4 regions of the Marinobacter sp. C2H3 genome follow, and region 4 is predicted to be linked to each of the others. Evidence: predicted binding sites of a transcription regulator. Region 4 holds the regulator's gene; each other region holds the start of a gene.
What was found. Region 4 encodes FliA, which starts transcription of late flagellar genes. Its sites were predicted from a motif close to CTAAAGTTTNNNNNNNNNNNGCCGNTAA; they were not measured.

Region 1: the regulator FliA is predicted to act here: its motif matches at 1,733-1,760, upstream of flgM (flagellar biosynthesis anti-sigma factor FlgM).
Region 2: the regulator FliA is predicted to act here: its motif matches at 1,757-1,784, upstream of V3388_RS03575 (methyl-accepting chemotaxis protein).
Region 3: the regulator FliA is predicted to act here: its motif matches at 1,811-1,838, upstream of V3388_RS02930 (methyl-accepting chemotaxis protein).

What each region holds. Positions count from the first base shown of each region.
Region 1 covers NZ_JBBBNZ010000005.1:105,353-109,675, forward strand. Annotated here, with positions in the region: gene V3388_RS14150 (pilus assembly protein PilB) at 40-795, shown strand; gene V3388_RS14155 (flagella synthesis protein FlgN) at 873-1,343, opposite strand; gene flgM (flagellar biosynthesis anti-sigma factor FlgM) at 1,351-1,677, opposite strand; gene flgA (flagellar basal body P-ring formation chaperone FlgA) at 1,855-2,568, opposite strand; gene V3388_RS14170 (chemotaxis protein CheV) at 2,765-3,712, shown strand; gene V3388_RS14175 (CheR family methyltransferase) at 3,709-4,323, shown strand, end outside.
Region 2 covers NZ_JBBBNZ010000001.1:814,352-818,674, forward strand. Annotated here, with positions in the region: gene V3388_RS03575 (methyl-accepting chemotaxis protein) at 1-1,700, opposite strand, end outside; gene V3388_RS03580 (AbiTii domain-containing protein) at 1,919-2,584, opposite strand; gene V3388_RS03585 (DUF1338 domain-containing protein) at 2,725-3,549, opposite strand; gene V3388_RS03590 (arginine N-succinyltransferase) at 3,539-4,323, opposite strand, start outside.
Region 3 covers NZ_JBBBNZ010000001.1:680,351-684,673, forward strand. Annotated here, with positions in the region: gene V3388_RS02915 (putative Ig domain-containing protein) at 1-344, shown strand, start outside; gene V3388_RS02920 (DnaJ C-terminal domain-containing protein) at 461-1,432, shown strand; gene V3388_RS02925 (chaperone modulator CbpM) at 1,446-1,790, shown strand; gene V3388_RS02930 (methyl-accepting chemotaxis protein) at 1,942-3,882, shown strand; gene V3388_RS02935 (DsbA family protein) at 3,955-4,323, shown strand, end outside.
Region 4 covers NZ_JBBBNZ010000002.1:555,033-559,355, reverse strand. Annotated here, with positions in the region: gene flhA (flagellar biosynthesis protein FlhA) at 1-17, shown strand, start outside; gene flhF (flagellar biosynthesis protein FlhF) at 74-1,375, shown strand; gene V3388_RS07625 (MinD/ParA family protein) at 1,424-2,236, shown strand; gene V3388_RS07620 (RNA polymerase sigma factor FliA) at 2,272-3,003, shown strand; gene cheY (chemotaxis response regulator CheY) at 3,160-3,543, shown strand; gene V3388_RS07610 (protein phosphatase CheZ) at 3,564-4,323, shown strand, end outside.

The DNA of each region.
Region 1 (4,323 bases), on a different contig from region 4:
GCCGGGCTGTACGGTAAATGCGCGTGTAGGAGGGTTGTGGTGAGCATCCGTCAGGGTATCGAAGAGAAATCCAGGCTCGGGAAACTGCTGGTCAACCGGGGTTACCTGTCCGAACAGCAGGTGGAAGAAGGCCTCAGCCGCCAGCGGGAGACCGGCCAGCGGTTGGGGGAAATCCTGATCCAGGCGGGCTGGCTGACGGAGCGGGAACTGCACCGGGTGCTGCGCCATCAGAGCCGCTATCGCCACGCGGCGGCCCTGGTCACCGTGGTGACCTTGCCGTTTCAGCCGCTGGTGTCATTCGCGGCCACGAACACCGCCCAGGCATCTCAGCAGGCAACGACCAGCGGGGAAGTCTACGCGGGTAACCCGGGGCAACTGGCGGAACTCACCGACAGCGAGATGGCCGGCGTGACCGGTCAGTCTGATGCGTCCCTGGTCGAGCGCGCCCAGTTGCTGGCGGCGATGGCCTCAAATCCGGCCGGAGAGCAGGGCGATGTGGATGGTACGCCAGTGGATGCCGTCGAAGGCCTCAAGTTTGCCGCCAACGTTTTTGTGCCGGTGCTGAACTTCCTGGATTCGGACCTGACCATCGCCGGCGTGCACTACCGGGAGGGAGAGCCGCGGTATCAGATGAGCACCGATGGCCATCTCACGCTCGCGCTGCCGGAGCGGATTGAACAGGTGCGCATGGAGAATATTCGTGTGGCAGGCTCTGCGACCGCGCCGCTGGGCACGATCACACTGCAGGATATCCGGTTTGATCCCCGGTCAAGCATGACCATTTATACCCGCTGAATCGCCGCGGCAGCGGCCCCGGCATTGACAACGCCGTGCCCTGCTGCCCGGCGCAAACGGAGATGTCGAGGCGGCCGTCAGGCGCTGGCGAGGATGCTGGAACCGCCCAGACCGGTCTGTTGGCCTTTGGCACCGTAGAGTTTGGGCTGCTCGGACGTGCCCCGGAAGATATCCGTAAGGCGCCCGAGGCGCTTCTGCAGATGCCCGATCACTTTGCCATTGCCGGCATTGAGATCCTGGCAACGTTCGAGGCCCGCCTTGGCGGCGATCCACAAACTGAAGGTGTCGTTCAGGCCCGCCCCGCGCAGAAAGCGGGAGGGTTCCCCAAGGTCAGGGCGGTAGCCGATGGCCACCAGCAGGCGGATTTTCTGGCGGGCCCGCTCACGGATGTCGCCGAGCAGGGCGTCTTTCTCGGTCGTCAGCGCCTGAAGTGCCTTGATATCGGCGCTGCCCAGAACCGCTTTCTCTTGCTCTAACAGCTGAACCAGCCGGTCAAGTTGCTGTAGATCCTGCTCGAGAAGGTGGTTCAGATCGTTAATGGCAGCCATGGTTTACTCACCCGAAAATGCTTTTATCCATCTCAAGCATTTTCTGGGCCAGCTTCTCGGCATCCACTTTGTAGGTGCCGTTCTCCAGGGCAGCGCGGATCTGCGCGACCTTGTCGTCATCTACCTCGGGGTAATCACCAAGCTTGGTCTCAAGCTGCTTCAGGCTCTTCGCCTGGTTGCTGAGGTTGACGTTTTCGCCCTTTGGCTGGCTGGCCTGGGCGCGGCTGGCGTCGCTCTCTGCGGCCTTACCGTTGTCCCTGGCCTGAGCCTTGTCGGTCGGTGACTGCTGGATGTTGACCTGACCGCGTCCGATTCCGTTGAAGTCAACTGACATATTCGTACCTGCTAGCGTTGCGCGCACTGTGCGCTGTCTCGAGTTTCTGACGTGGGTATCGGCCACGCCCAGGAATACTTTAGCCTTGCCGCCAAAAAAAATGACGGATCGGTGACGGTGCGCCCGGCAGTTCGCTGCCGCCGTGCGGCAAGGCGTTGCCGCTCGACGACACGGCCGCTACATGGTCACCTGAACCTTGCCGGGGGCGATGACGTTCGCCCGGATAGTCCGGGATGATTTAAGGTTTTCCACCATCACCTGCTCGCCCACGCTGGCGTCGGCCAGGGCCTTGCCACGGGACGTGACGGAAAAGACGCCGTTGGTGGCGATGATCATAACATGGTCGCCTCGGGACACGGCGTTTGGCGCGTCCAGCAGGTCGGGGGTGATCGCCACGCCGCTGTTGATAGGCCGGCGGGCGGTCATGCCGTCAACCGCATCCAGGCTGGAGACGTACCCTCGATGGCTGTCGTTCACGGTGACCGTCTCGGTTTTCACCAGATCGGCCGAGAGCTGTTCGCCCCGGGCAATGGCCCGGGCGGCCACCAGGGCCTGGCCTTCAATGACGACCTCCGGCGTTGTGTACATCCGCCAGGGCCGCTGGCCGTCACAGCGGATCTCGAGGGACGGACGGCGGCTTTGCAAGGGGTCTCCGCTGAAACGGACGCCGAGCGCGTCGGAGCAGGGTGCCAGGGTAAGCCTCGAATCGACGCTGGCGGTTTCATAGGTTACCCGGTAGCCGTTATTCGCCTGTTCGGCGGCAAACGCCTGCAGAAACTCCCGGGTTGCCGTTTGAATCTGTTCGGCGGTAGTCATCGGTGTGCTGTTCGCACCAGCCGCCTGGCTCAGGGCCGGTAGACACAGCAGGATGGCCAAAATCAGGATGCGCATGGGTGTGGGTTTGTCCTATCCTGTAATTAGTGCGGATGTTTCGGTGACGACGCCCTAAATTTCCCGGGCTTCAAGCCGTTACTCGAAACAGGGACGGGGAGTGCGCCAACGTTTTGTCACTCACCGGGCCCGGCGTCTGAATAGTCAATGTGCAGCAATTACCGTGCCGAGCGGCCGGATACCCAGGAGAACCTCAATGGCGGGAGTATTGGACAGCGTCAACCAGCGCACCCAACTGGTGGGCCAGAACCGACTGGAGCTTCTGCTGTTCCGGCTCCGGGGTCGGCAGATCTTTGGTATCAACGTGTTCAAGGTCAAAGAAGTCATCCAGTGCCCGCGGCTGTCGTCCATCCCCAAGAGCCGCAGCGTGGTTCGGGGTGTGGCCAGCATCCGCGGCGAGACGATTCCCATCATTGACCTGAGCCTGGCGATCGGCATGGCGCCGATTCCGGCAGAGGACCTGGCCACCAGTTTCGTCATCATCACCGAGTACAACCGCCGTACCCAGGGTTTCCTGGTGACCGCGGTGGACCGGATCATGAACATGAACTGGGAAGATATCCTGCCGCCGCCCAAAGGCAGCGGGAAGGATGTTTACCTTACCGCGGTTACAAAAATTGACGACAAGTTGATTGAAATCATCGATGTAGAGAAGATACTTGCAGAGTTTTCTCCGCTCGGGGAAACCGTTGCCGAATCGGTCATCCAGAAAAGCGCGGCAAAAAGTGCGGAGCGGGGCGCGGCGTATCTGCCGGTTCTTGTGGTCGACGATTCCTCCGTGGCCCGCCGCCAGATCGAACGCTGCCTGAGCGCCATTGGTCTGGAGGTAGTTCTGAAGAACGACGGCAAGCAAGCGCTGGACTACCTGAAATCCCTGACCGCGGACGGCTCAAAGGCGACGGATCATTTGGCGATGGTCATTTCCGATGTGGAGATGCCTGAAATGGACGGATACACGCTGGTGACCCGGGTCAAGGCGGACCCGAACATGAGCGGCAGTTTCATTATGCTGCACACGTCCCTGAGCGGCATCTTCAACCAGGCGATGGTCAAAAAAGTGGGTGCAGACGATTTTATGGCGAAATTCAGCCCGGATGAGCTGGCCGAGCGGGTCATGGATATCCTGTCGACCGAGCGCTCATGAAAGCAGAGATTACCCCAAAAGAGTACGACGCCTTCAAAACCTTCCTGCAGGACGCTTGCGGCATTCTGCTGGGGGAAAACAAGCAGTACCTCGTCAAAAGCCGGCTTCGGCGCATCCTGGAAGAGAACAGCCTGGACAGCCTCGGGCAACTGCTGGACAGGTTGCAGCGACCCGGTCGGGGCGGTCTCCGGGAAACGGTCATTGATGCCATGACCACTAACGAAACCCTGTGGTTCCGGGACAACCATCCGTTCCGGATACTGCAGGAGCGGCTGTTGCCGGAGTTTTCTGAGAGCCGGACCACGCAGCCGCTGCGGATCTGGTCCGCCGCCTGCTCCACCGGGCAGGAACCCTACTCGGTGGCGATGATTGTCGAGGAGTTCCGGCGGCTCAAACCGGGGCGGCTGCGGGACGTGCGGATTACCGCCACGGACATATCCCGCAGCGTGCTGGATGTGGCCCGCCGGGGCGAATACGAAATGCTCGCCATTGGTCGGGGGTTGTCTCCGGAACGTCAGAAGCAGTTCTTCACGCCGTCGGCCAACGGTGGCTGGCAGGTTCGCCCAACCCTGAAATCCATGGTGGAATTCAAGGAACTGAACCTGCTCGAA
Region 2 (4,323 bases), on a different contig from region 4:
ACCTGGCTCATGTCGCTGGCCAGCCGGTCGATGGCCTGGCTGATCTGGTCGATGGCACCGGCGGCCTCACCGGCGCTCTTCTCGCCTTCGTCCGCTGCGGCCAGGCCTTCTTCCATCAGCCGGGTGATGGCGCCGGTTTCCTTGTTCAGGGAGTTCACGATCTCGGCGATGCCGTTGGTGGCGGAGACGGTTTTCTCCGCCAGCGAGCGAACTTCGTCCGCCACCACCGAGAAGCCCCGGCCTGCCTCGCCGGCCCGTGCGGCTTCGATAGCGGCGTTCAGGGCCAGCAGGTTGGTCTGTTCCGCCAGGCCGTTGATCACGCCGACGATGGAGTTCACTTTCTCGCCCACTTTGCTGAGCTGGCCGATCTGATCGTGGGTCTGCTGAATGCGTTCCACCAGGGATGTCATGCTCTCGGAGCTGCGGCGGATCACCCGGGCGCCATCCTGGGCGGCGCTGTTGGCGTTCTGGGCGGCATCGTTCACCGACTGGGTGTACTGGGCAATGTCCACCGCCGTGTGGGCGATTTCCTGCACGGCGGTGGCGGTCTGCTCGGTTTCTTCTTCAATCTGTTCACTGTTGTGGCCCATGCGGCCGATCAGCTGGTTCAGCTCGCCCTGCAGCTCCGCCATCGTGCGGTTGCCGTCGAGCACCTGGCCGATTACCCGGGAGACGTCGTCGAGCATCTGGTTGGCGGCCTGGCCAAGCTGGTTGAACTCGTCCTTGGGGTTTTTGCCCGGGGTCAGCCTCTGACTCAGGTCGCCGGCGGCCACCTGCCGCAGCAAGCCCACCACGTCGCCAAGCCGGCGGACGAGGGTGCGGGAGGCCGCAATCAGGGTAATCACCAGAACGATCAGCACCACCAGGCCGATCACCACGATGAACCCGGTGGCGGTGCCCCGTGCGTCTTCCGCCAGTGCGCTGGTGCTTACCACCAGGCCCGTGCGGATGGCCTCACCCTGGGCGGTGATCAGCTCGCGGATGGCGCTGCCGCGCTGGTCAAGTTCGCTTTTCAGGGTGGACAGCTTGCCCACCACCCCTTCCACGTCTTTAAAGGTGTTGGCAAACCCCAGGATGGATTCGCCGATGACGTTGTCCCGCCAGTCCATGTCGTCGACGGTGGCAATCATCTTGTCCAGGGTCTCATGGATGGTTTTGGCGTAGGCCGGGTCGTAGCTGTCCAGGTAGTCCCGGTAGGCGCCGGCCAGGGTGTTGGTGTCCTTGTCGAACAGGGAAATGCTGATTTGGCGCAGGCCGTTGTTGACGTAGTCGGCGAGCTTGGCCTTCAGGCCGTCGTTGTAGGTAAGGCCGAGCACCTGGCTGGTGTCGAGCCACTGCCGGCGCAGGTCGGTGTAGCCCGCCACGGCGTCGCGGATCTTGACGGCGGCGTCGGTGATTTTGGCGTCATCCAACGCCTTGGCGCTGGTGACCAGGGATTTGGCCTGGGCGTTCAGGGAATCGAGCCGGGTCAGGTAGGCGTCCACGCCACTGGCATCCAGCTCTTCGGCGAGGCGCTCAGACACCAGCCAGTCGTTCAGCAGGCCAAGGGAGGCGGATTCGTAGCTGGTGGCCGCTCCTCGCGCCTCGTAAGCGCTGGAGACTTTGTCCAGGCCGCTCAGGGCGGAGAGCAGAACCACCGCCAGCCCCACAAAGGTGGCGCCAATGAGTAAATAGAATTTCTGCTTCCAGGACAGCGCCATGGGTTCCTCCGGTGGGTTTTCCGTTAGCCGGCTTATCGTTATTGGTGAGCAACTGAGTATCGGCAGGCGTAAGCCAATCTCCAGTGTTTTTGTGCATCTTTTTGTGAGGGATAGGGCAGGGCCCGGGCGGGGTCACGACAGCGGGCAGCGCGGCGCTCCAATCGGCCGCACTGCCCGGGTATTCTGATGGGGCGCGCCGGGCGTTGCCGCCCGGCGGGTCAAACGGCCTTGCCGAAGAAGCGGCCGAGCAGGCCGACCTCCCGCACGTCGGGCACGCCGAGGGCGTCCAGCTGGTGCCAGGCCTGCTGCCAGTAATGGTCCGGCGTGTCCAGGGCGGCCACCGTCTGGCGCTCGTCCTTCTCGTAATGGGTGTGCTCGCCTGCGATGCCCTTGGCCCGGAGGTCCCTGGCCCAGAGCAACAGGGCCCCGCGCACGGTGCGCAGTAATTCACTGTAGGTCTGCCGGCTCAGGGATATGGCAAGGTCCGCGTTCAGCTTCAGGCCGGCCTTGAGGGCAGCCATCTGTTCCGGCTCCAGGGTGACCCGCTGGCTGCTCCCTTTCTTCAGGCCCTGGCAGGCGCTTTCCAGGGCCTTGATGCCATCGGTCAGGTCCAGATGGCCGAACTCGGCTTTCTGCTCCTCGCTGATCGGTGCGGCAATCCAGCCGTACTGGGGAGACCGGGCCACGATATGACCGGGGCACTGGCGCCGGTAATCGGGCACCTTGTCGGAATCCGGGTATCCGTCAAATTCCGACCGCAGCCAGGCCGCCAGGTTCCGATGGCGGAGCATCATGGCCAGCGTAATGGCGCTGGGGATGATGTCGGTCAATGTGTCGGCGCCGTCCAGAAGACGGGCCTCGAGTTGTTCAACAGATGCGGACATACGGCCTCCCACGCAACGCAGGTCCGTTAGCCTTCCGTTGCGGCGTTGTTGTTGTTCCCTCCTAGACCTTAGTCAAAGCCCGCGGGCGCCACCGTTGTAAAACGTTTTCCGTGCGTAACCGAACGTAAGTGGGCGTCCGCTTACGCCCGGTGCTTTGCGGCAGGCTGCTCGAAGGTGCTTTCGAAGATGCGATCGGCGGAGGCCGCCACGAATCCGGGGTACAGCCGGCCGGACGAATCCGGGTAGCGAAGGGCGAACTCGTAGAAGCATCCGGGGATGTCCGCGCTGCGGTCCGAGAACGTCACCGTGGCCCGGTCGGCGAGGGTGGCGGATTGCTCGAGCAGCTCCGCCGGCGAGCCTTTGACCTCACCTCCGGATGTGTTCACGGCAAAGCCGGCGTCCTTGAGCAAGGCGTTCATTTCCGCCACGGAGGATACCGACGTCAGCCGATTGATGCTCACCGTGAAGTGGTTGGCCCGGTAGCCCCAGGCGGCCAGCCAGCCGGCGTACTCGCTGGCCGTTGCCAGGGCCCGGTAGGTCCCGTAGCTGAGGCCCCAGGGCCGGCCGCCGTAGAGAAAGTCCGGACGGTTGACCATGGCCGGTGCAACCTGGTCCACCAGTTGATGAATCAGCGCCTGGATGTCCGTCGGCATCTGTTCGACCAACAGCTCGGAAATGAACACCTTCGGGGCGTTGTCGTCCGGGTGCTCGTAATGGCGCGCGAACAGCTTCTTGGCCTCAAAATGGTACTCCTGGCCGGGGCGGTAACCGAGCTCAAGAAACCGTTGGGCGATGGCATCAAGGCCGACCGGGGCCACATTGAAGGTGCGCAGGGCAATGTGGTCGTTGACGATGGGGGCAGGCTCCCGCGCCGCCAACAGGCGATGGATACGGTCGGCGGATGGGGTTGCGGCCCGGTATTGTTGCCAGAGCTGGTCGAACAGGTGGTTGAGGTCATTGCGCATGGCGGTGGTCTCCTCCGGCGATCGTGTGTCGGGTGGCTGGTCGGGCCGGGCCGATGGGCAGCGCCCAGGCGGTTCTGCTGTCCGCCAGGCCGAGCCGGGCGAGGACAGACGGCGCCAGGACAAGCCGGCCACGGGCCAGGTCGTCGGCACGCTGATGGGTGATCAGCGCGCGGAATTCCGTGACAGAGGTATTGGCCACCACCACCGGTTGATCGGCGCCGGCCCCGTGTCCGGGTTGGCCCCCGGTCGCGGTGATCGCCATCGGGCGGCTGTGGCGGACGCTGCGGATGCCGGCCAGCGGGGCCTCCACCGTGGGGCCAGCGTCGAACAGGTCCACGTAGCCCCGGAACCGGAAACCTTCCTGCTCCAGCAGGTGCAGCGCCGGTCGGGTCTGGGGGTGCACCTGGCCAATCACCGCCTGGGCGCCGGCGGTCATGAACCGGATGGGCAGCGGGCCGGCGGGCATCCGGTCCCGCAACAGCGCAATCAGCGCGTCGTCGGACAGGCGGGTGACCTCGGCAAAACTCAGATCCGCGACCTGCGGCCGCAGCCAGTCCCAGAACGGCGAACGTCCCTGATCGTCTGACACACCGCGCATTTCCGCAATCACCGTCGTGGCAAACCGCTCGGGGTGCTGGGCCATGAACAGGAAGCGCACCCGGGACAGCAGGCGGCCGGCGTGGCCATGGCGAAATGCGGGCCGCAGGTACAGGGAGCAGATTTCGGTGCAGCCGGTGTAACGGGTACCCCGCACGAGGGCGTCCTCACCCGGGC
Region 3 (4,323 bases), on a different contig from region 4:
AAGGCGAGGCCTATCGCTACACCGTAGGCGCCTCAGACCCTGATGGTGACCCGTTGGTATTTGAGTTGATCAATGGCCCCGACGGCATGCTGATGGATGCGAGCAGCGGCGAACTGAGCTGGACGCCGACGGCAAGCCAGGTGGGTGAGCATGAGGTTCGTGTTTCTGCGAGCGATAGGGGCGGAGAGAGCGCTTACCAGACCTATACCCTCACCGTTGCTGCGGCGCCCGATGAAGCGCCAACGGATCCGGTTCAGGACATTATTGACGCTATCACCGATTGGCTTAAAGATCTGATAGGTGGATGGAACCTTGGCAGCTGGCTGGGTTTGAAATGGTTCTGATCGGTAGTGAATTCCTGGCCACCGTCAAGTACAGCTAACTAATAGTGGCGTATCCTGAGAGTGCGCGTCGATAGGATCAGCCTCGGCGCGTCTCACCGGATCTGAAGAGGGCTGCTATGGACTTCAAGGACTACTACGCCGTCCTCGGCGTGAGCGAATCCGCGACCCCCGAGGACATCAAAAAGGCCTACCGCAAGCTGGCCCGAAAGTACCATCCGGACGTCTCCAAAGAGGAGAACGCGGACGAGCAGTTCAAGGAAGTGGGCGAAGCCTACGAGGTGCTCAAGGATCCGGAAAAGCGCGCCGAGTATGACCAGCTGCGCCGGTACGGCGCCCGGCCGGACGGGTCGTTTGAGCCGCCGCCCGGCTGGCAGAGCGCATCCGGGTTTGGCGGTGGCGGATACACCCAGGCGGACGCCCGGCAGTTCAGCGAGTTCTTCGAGGAAATCTTCGGCGGTGGCCAGCGGGGCGGTGGCTTCTCTGGCGGCTTCGGTGGCGGGTATCGCCAGACCGTGCGCCAGCGCGGGGAAGACATCCACGCCCGCCTCGCCCTGTTCCTTGAAGAAGCCTATCAGGGGTGTGAAAAGTCCCTGTCCATCACCGTGCACGAGCCGGACGATCACGGCCGGCTGCGAGCCCGGCAGAAGACCCTGAAGGTGAAAATTCCCGCGGGCATGCGCGAAGGCCAGCACATCCGTCTGAAAGGGCAGGGCTCGCCCGGCCTGGGCGGCGGCGACCCCGGCGACCTGTTTATCGAAGTGGAGCTGGCCCCGCACCCCCACTACACCGTGGAAGGTCACGACCTGCTGATTACCGTGCCGATTGCCCCCTGGGAGGCCGCCCTCGGCGCCACGGTAACCGTGCCCACGTTGAGCGGTAAGGTGAACGTCAAGGTGCCCAAGGGGGCGACCGCCGGCCAGAAGCTGCGCCTGAAAGGCAAGGGCTTGCCGGGCAAGCACCCCGGAGACCAGATAGTGGTGCTGCAGATTGCCGTGCCCGGCGAGCATTCTGCTGAGGCCCAGGCGCTTTACGAGCAGTTGGCCAAGGTGGAAAAACACTTCAACCCGCGCAGCAAACTGCACGTGTGAGGGAGGACGAACAATGAGCAATGGCGATCAGGTTCTGACGGTGGACGTTATGGAAAACGGCCGCCACACCTTCAGCCTGCGGGAGATCTGCGAGCGGGGGGAATGCCACGCGGAGTTTGTCATTACCCTGGTGGATTACGGCATCCTGGCCCCGCTGGACGAGGCCCAGGAGGCCCGTCGCTGGCAGTTCGACGTGTTGGCCTTGAGTCGCCTGCGCACGGCGCAGCGCTTGCAGCGGGATCTGGACCTGAACCTGCCGGGGCTGGCCATGTCCCTGGATCTGCTGGACGAAGTGCAGAGCCTGCGCCGGGAAGTTGCCCGGCTCAATCAGCGCCTGCGGCACCAACTGGGGGAATAGGGCCCCCGTCATCACTGGCCCGAATGTCGGCAGCGACAGCGCCGAGATCCCGAATTGGCCTGGGCTTTGCTATAACTGAGAGTAACCGTTCGGCAGGGGACGCTGGATGCCAACGGGCAGGACGCCGGATCACTCAGTTATCGGAGTCGTTATGGCGGTTCGTTTTCTCAAGCAACTGGTGGGCAGCCGCCTGCTGCGGCCTGTGTTCATAATCCTGATCGCGGTGGGCGTGGTGCAGGTGCTGCTCAGCCAGTGGCTCATCACCCATCAGGTGCAGGGGCTGGTTGCCACCGCAGGGAATGCACTGGAAGAGAGCGCCCGACGGGTGAGCGGCTCGTTTGAGGACACCCGGGCCGACGTCAAAAGCCGCCTGCAGGCCATGCGCGAACAGACGACGCAGGAACTGGCCGCCGAACTGACCCGCCAGCAGGAAGCCCAGCAGAAGCAGATGTCGGACAACGTCCGTAAAGCCGTGATGGCCGAAGCCCAGGGCCTGGCCAACGTGCTGGCGGCGGTGGCTGCGCCGATGATCTGGGATCGTAACATTCCCCGCCTGACCGAGCTGGTGGAGCTGGCGGACGCCCGGGATTCGGTGCTTTTTGCGGTCTATTACGACCAGTACGGCAAACGCATGACCCGCTACGTCGACCGAACCGACGAACGGGTCCGTGCCCTGATGGACAAGGGCGAAGGGCGGGGCGCCGCCAACAAAGTACTGGACGCCGCCAGCCGGGACCCGAACGTGGTCATCATCAGCGCGGACATCCAGCCCCAGGGCTCCAAGATCGGCGAGCTGAAAATCGGCCTGTCCCTGGAAGGCGTCAACCGGGATCTGGCCACGCTCCAGAGCGCCTTCAGCCAGACCATCAACAACAGCGTGAAGGCTCTGAAGACCACCCTGGAATCGGAAACGGACCAGGTAAACCAGCGCCTGCAGGGGCAACTGGCCAACGTGGACAAGGTCACCCGGGAGCGCATCACCCAGACCGTGGACGCCCTCAACGACGAAGCCGGCAGCATGGCCAGCAACCTCAGTTGGCTGGCCGTGGTCGCCGCCGTCATCCTGCTTGTTGCCGTGGCCGTCGTGCTCGGTGGCGGGCTCCTGCCCAAGGTGCTGCGCCTGAACTCGGCGATCTGGGGCATCGCTGACGGCGAGGCCGACCTGACCCAGCGGGTTACCCTCAAGGGCCGCGACGAACTCACCGACATGGCCCGGGGCATGAACCAGTTCATCGCCCGCATCCAGGCACTGGTGTCCGACGTCAAAGGCTCCGCCGAAAACGCGGTGGCCCAGGCGCGGGAACAGGGCGACATCAGCCGAGACGCCGTGGCGGCGGTCAACCGGCAGCAGCAGGCAGTGTCTGACGTCTCCGATACCATGGCCACCATGTCCCGCAGCATCGCGGACGTGGCCCGCCAGATTCAGGAAGTGGCCGGCTCCGTCCAGACCATCAGCGGGGAAAGCGAAGCCACCGCCGGCATCTCCCGGGACGTGCGCCACCGGCTCGATCGGGTGGTGCAGGACGTGGATGAAGCGGTCACCGCCGTCAACGACATGGACCGCCAGAGTACGCAGATTGCCACCGTGCTTTCGGTGATCGGCGAGATCGCCGAACAGACCAACCTTCTTGCCCTGAACGCCGCCATCGAAGCCGCCCGGGCCGGCGAATCCGGCCGGGGCTTCGCCGTCGTTGCCGACGAAGTGCGCACCCTGGCCAGCCGCACCCAGGAATCCACCACGGAAATCCGGGGCATCATCGAACGCCTGCAAGCCGGCAGCCAGCAGGCCGTCGCCAGAATCGGCAACGTGTCGGGCGGTGTGGCGGCGTCTTCCCAGGCGTTCCGGGAAGCCGACGAACACTTCGACAGCATCAACCGCCTGCTCGGCCAACTGCAGGAGCAGGCGCTGGCGATTGCCTCGGTGGCCGAAGCCGAAGGCCAGCATGCTGGCAGCGTCAGCGTCAGCGTGGACGACATCGCCGGCTCCGCCCGGGAAACCGTCGACGCCATCGAACGGTCCGACCAGGCCAGCCAGCGCATCGGCGAACGGCTTTCCGCCCTGCAGGCAAAGGCCTCCCAGTTCCAGGTGTAGCGGGGTGGTTTGAGCGGCGGGCAATATCCGGTATAACAGGCGAGCACCCACACCACACAAGGAGAAGCCTGGATGGGCGAAGCCAAACGTCGTCAGCAAACCGGAGCCCCCGCCCCCCGCCCGAACGCCAAGCGCGGCGGCGGCAGAGCCTGGATCATTGTCGGCATCACGGTTGTCATCCTCGGCATCGGCCTGGCGCTGCTCACGGCCCCGCCGTCGCCGACCTCGGACGAGCTCCCCGTTGCCAGCGAAGACACCCCGCCGTTCCCGGCCCAACTGGATGAATTCGGTATTTCCACCGGCCCTGCCGACGCCACCGTGGTGGTCCGCGAGTTCGCGGATTATCAATGCCCCGCCTGCGGCCGCTTCGCCGACGCCACCGAACGCCTGCGCAAGGAGTACGTCGACACCGGCAAAGTCCGCTTCGTGTACTTCGACCTG
Region 4 (4,323 bases):
CGTCGGTGGGCCAGTAACGGCCACAGGCGCCTGAGCGGCGGGCATCCGTTGCCGCGTCGAGGGAGGCAAAGGTATGAAAGTTAAACGTTTTTTCGCCAAGACCATGGCCGAGGCCCTGAAGCAGGTGAGCCAGGACATGGGGCCGGACGCCGTGATTCTCTCGAACCGCCGGGTCGACGGTGGCGTCGAAATCGTGACGGCACTGGACTACGACGAAAACATGGCGCGCCAACGCCTGGGGGACAAAGCCGCCGAGGCCAGCAACGGCTCCCGTCTGGCAGAGCTTCAGGCCGAGCAGCACCGGCAGCTGGAGGACGAACTCGCCCGCTCCCGGGCACGCATTCGGGACGTCCGGGAAGCGCGGGCCCAGGCCGGTGCCCGGGGTGGTGCTGGATTGGATGAATCGGCAATGGCCGATGCCTTTGGCCCCGAACTGGCCGAGCCAGCGACGATGCCCGCGGCGTCCGCCGGTTACGCCGACGAGCTCGCCCAGATGCGGGCGGAGCTGCGCTCCCTGCGTGATCTGGTGCGTGGTGGCGGTGAGCCGGAAGCCCCGGTCCAGGCGCCGGCCAGCAACGCGGTTCAGCAGCGCCTGGGCGAGCGGCTGCAGGAGTTCGGCCTGGGCGTCGACCTGGCCGGTTCCCTGGCCCGTCGGCACAAGGGCGGACGGCTGGATGAGGGCTGGAAACAATCCCTGAAGATGCTGGCGGCGGGCGTTCGCACCGGCCGTACCGACTGGCTCGACGAAGGCGGAGTCTATGCGCTCGTCGGCCCCACGGGCTCCGGTAAAACCACCACCATCGGCAAGCTGGCCGCCCGCTACGTGCTGCGTCATGGCCCGGACTCCATTGCCCTGGTGACCACGGACCGCTTCCGGATCGCCGCCCACGAGCAGTTGTTCGTTTTCGGCCGTATCCTGAACGTGCCGGTTCGAGTGGTGGACGACAGCCATTCCCTCGATGACATCCTGGACGAACTGTCGGATCGGCACCTCGTATTGATCGACACCGCCGGCCTGACCAGCGGCGACCAGGGCTACCAGCAGCAACTGGCGGAGCTCGCCCGCAGCCGGCATGGGGTTCGGACTCACCTGGTCGTTGCCGCCACCAGCCAGCCGCGCATCATGAAATCCGTCTGGCATTGCTATAAGATGGCAAAGCTTGCCGGCTGTGTGTTGACCAAGCTCGATGAAGCCCTGACCCTGGGCGAATCCCTCGGCTTCGTCATGGAAACCAGCCTCCCGGTTGCCTGGTACACCAATGGCCAACGCATTCCGGAAGATCTGCACCCGGCCGAGGCCATTCCGCTGGTGCGGCTGGCGGTTGAACGACTGAAAACGGTACAGGCATCCGAGGCGGCTGCACGGGGCGCCTGAGCCGGTGACAACTCCGGGCCCGCCGGGCCACAGGACTAGAGACAGACTATGAGCAAAGCACATCCGGTTCAGGTGATCGCGGTTACCGGAGGCAAGGGCGGCGTTGGCAAGAGCAATGTCTCGGTCAACCTCGGCATTGCCCTGGCCCAGAAAGGCCGCCGGGTCGTCCTGCTGGACGCCGACCTGGGGCTGGCCAACATTGACGTTCTGCTCGGCATCACCGCCAACCGCAACCTGCAGGATGTGCTGTCCGGGGAGTGCGACCTTCGGGACGTGCTGGTCAATGGTCCGGGTGGGATCAAAATCGTGCCGGCCTCCTCCGGTACCCAGCGCATGACCCAGCTCAGCGCCATGGAACACGCTGGCCTGATCAACGCCTTCAGCGAACTCGGCGACCAGATCGATGTGCTGATTGTGGACACCGCCGCGGGTATCTCCGAGTCGGTCGTGTCGTTTCTGCGGGCGTCCCAGGAACTGCTGCTGGTGGTGTGCGATGAGCCCACATCCATCACCGACGCCTACGCCCTGATCAAACTGATGAATCGGGACTACGGCACCAACCGGTTCCGCATCCTGGCCAACCAGGTGGCGAACGACCAGGAAGGCCGCCACCTGTTCGAAAAGCTCACGCGAGTGACCGACCGGTTCCTGGAAGTCGCGCTACAATATGTCGGTATCGTTCCTTACGACGAGGCCGTCAAAAAAGCCGTCCAACGGCAACGGGCCGTGCTTGATGCCTATCCTCGGGCCAAGGCGTCGCTGGCCATCAAGGCGTTGGCCGATAAGGTTGACAGCTGGCCACTGCCGTCGTCCCCCCGCGGGCATCTTGAATTTTTTGTGGAGCGGCTCGTCGAAGTCTGAATCGAATCCAGCCAAGCCCCAAAAATAATGGATAGATGACATTGGCGAAACACCTGGGAATGTACCAACAGACGCTGTCGGCCAGGCCCTCTGAACTGGTCGAGACGCACGCCCCGCTGGTCAAGAAAATTGCCCTGCACCTGCTGGCCCGCTTGCCGGCCTCCGTGCAGCTCGAAGACCTTATGCAGGCCGGCATGATTGGCCTGCTCGAGGCGGCCCAGCGTTACACCTCCACTCGCGGAGCCAGCTTCGAAACCTACGCCGGCATCCGCATCCGCGGCGCCATGGTGGACGAAATCCGCAAAGGTGACTGGGTGCCCCGGTCTGTTCACCGCAATTCCCGCCGCATTGCCCAGGCCATCAAGGCCGTGGAAGACCGGCTCGGCCGGGAAGCCCAGGACGCCGAAGTGGCCGAGGAACTGGGCATGGATCTCGCGGAGTATCATTCCTCCCTGTCCGACGCCAACGGCGGACGACTTTTTAGCCTCGATGAGCTCAATGAATCCGGCGAGCTGCCGATAGACCACACAGACGATGACGACAATCCCCTGGACGGGCTGTCCGAAGACGCCTTCCGTCGCAGCCTGGCGCAGGCTATCGACGAACTGCCGGAGCGGGAAAAGCTGGTTCTGAGCCTGTACTACCAGGAAGAGCTGAACCTGAAGGAGATTGGTGCGGTGATCGGGGTCAGCGAGAGCCGGGTCAGTCAGATTCACAGCCAGGCCGCCCATCGGTTGCGAGGCCGTCTGGCGGACTGGCACGGCTAGGCGCCCGGCGCAAGACGATGTCCTGACGGTGTTTTTTGGTAACCGGCGCTTTACAACCGGGCCAAACGACTGACAATAGACCATTCATCCGGGCGGTGCCGGCGATGCAGGCACACAGGTCGAACGAATTCCGGGAGCAACCAACGGGAGGTCCCTTTGGACAAGAACATGAAAATCCTCATCGTGGACGACTTTTCGACGATGAGACGGATCATCAAGAACCTGCTGCGTGACCTCGGGTTCACCAACACCGACGAGGCCGACGACGGCAACACCGCGCTGCCGATGCTCAGGAGCGGCAAATACGATTTCCTGGTGACCGACTGGAACATGCCCGGTATGTCCGGATTCGACCTGCTCAAGGCGGTTCGGGCGGACGAGAATCTGAAGAACCTGCCGGTGCTGATGGTGACCGCCGAGGCCAAGCGGGACCAGATCGTCGCCGCCGCCCAGGCCGGCGTGAACGGCTACGTGGTCAAGCCGTTCACCGCCGCGGTGCTCAAGGAGAAGATTGAAAAGATCTTCGAACGCATTCAATAACCAGAGGTCGGATGGCTCTCATGAGCGACAGCAAGAAGAACCATCAGGGCCTCGATCCGGAGGTGACGGAAACCCTGGAGCGCCAGGCGGCGGAGCTGGCCGAGAGCGTGCAGGCGGGCGACTACGCCCGGTCCATGGCGCTGATCAACGAGCTCAGCGAAGTGCGGGATCAGAGCCTGTACCGCGAGGTGGGCCGGCTTACCCGCAGCCTCCACGAGGCCATCCGCAACTTCCAGATCGACCCGCGCAACGCCGAGCAGCAGGAAGCCCTGTCCAAGATGTCCGACGCCTCGGACCGGCTGGAATACGTGGTGAAAATGACCGGCCAGGCCGCCAACCGCACCATGGATCTGGTGGAGGACGCCATGCCCCGGGCCCACGCCATGCGGGACGAGGCCGTGGCCCTGAAAGACGAGTGGGTTCGCCTGCGCCGGCGGGAGATGGCGCCGGCTGAATTCCGGGAACTGTATGGCCGCATTGACCGGTTTTTTGACAGCCTGTCCGGCGATGCCGACGCCATTTACAACAATCTCTCGGAAATCCTCCTCGCCCAGGACTTCCAGGACCTGACAGGCCAGGTGATCCAGAAAGTGACCGCCCTGGTGAAAGAGGTGGAAGAACACCTGCTGGGCCTGGTGGTCATGGCCAGCCACGTCGACCAGCTCACCGGTACCGTGCACGAGCTGGAAGAGAAAAAGGAATCCGCCGAGCAGGGCGTTGGCCCGCAGATCAAGGCGGCAGAGCGGGAAGATGTGGTGTCTGGGCAGGACGACGTTGACG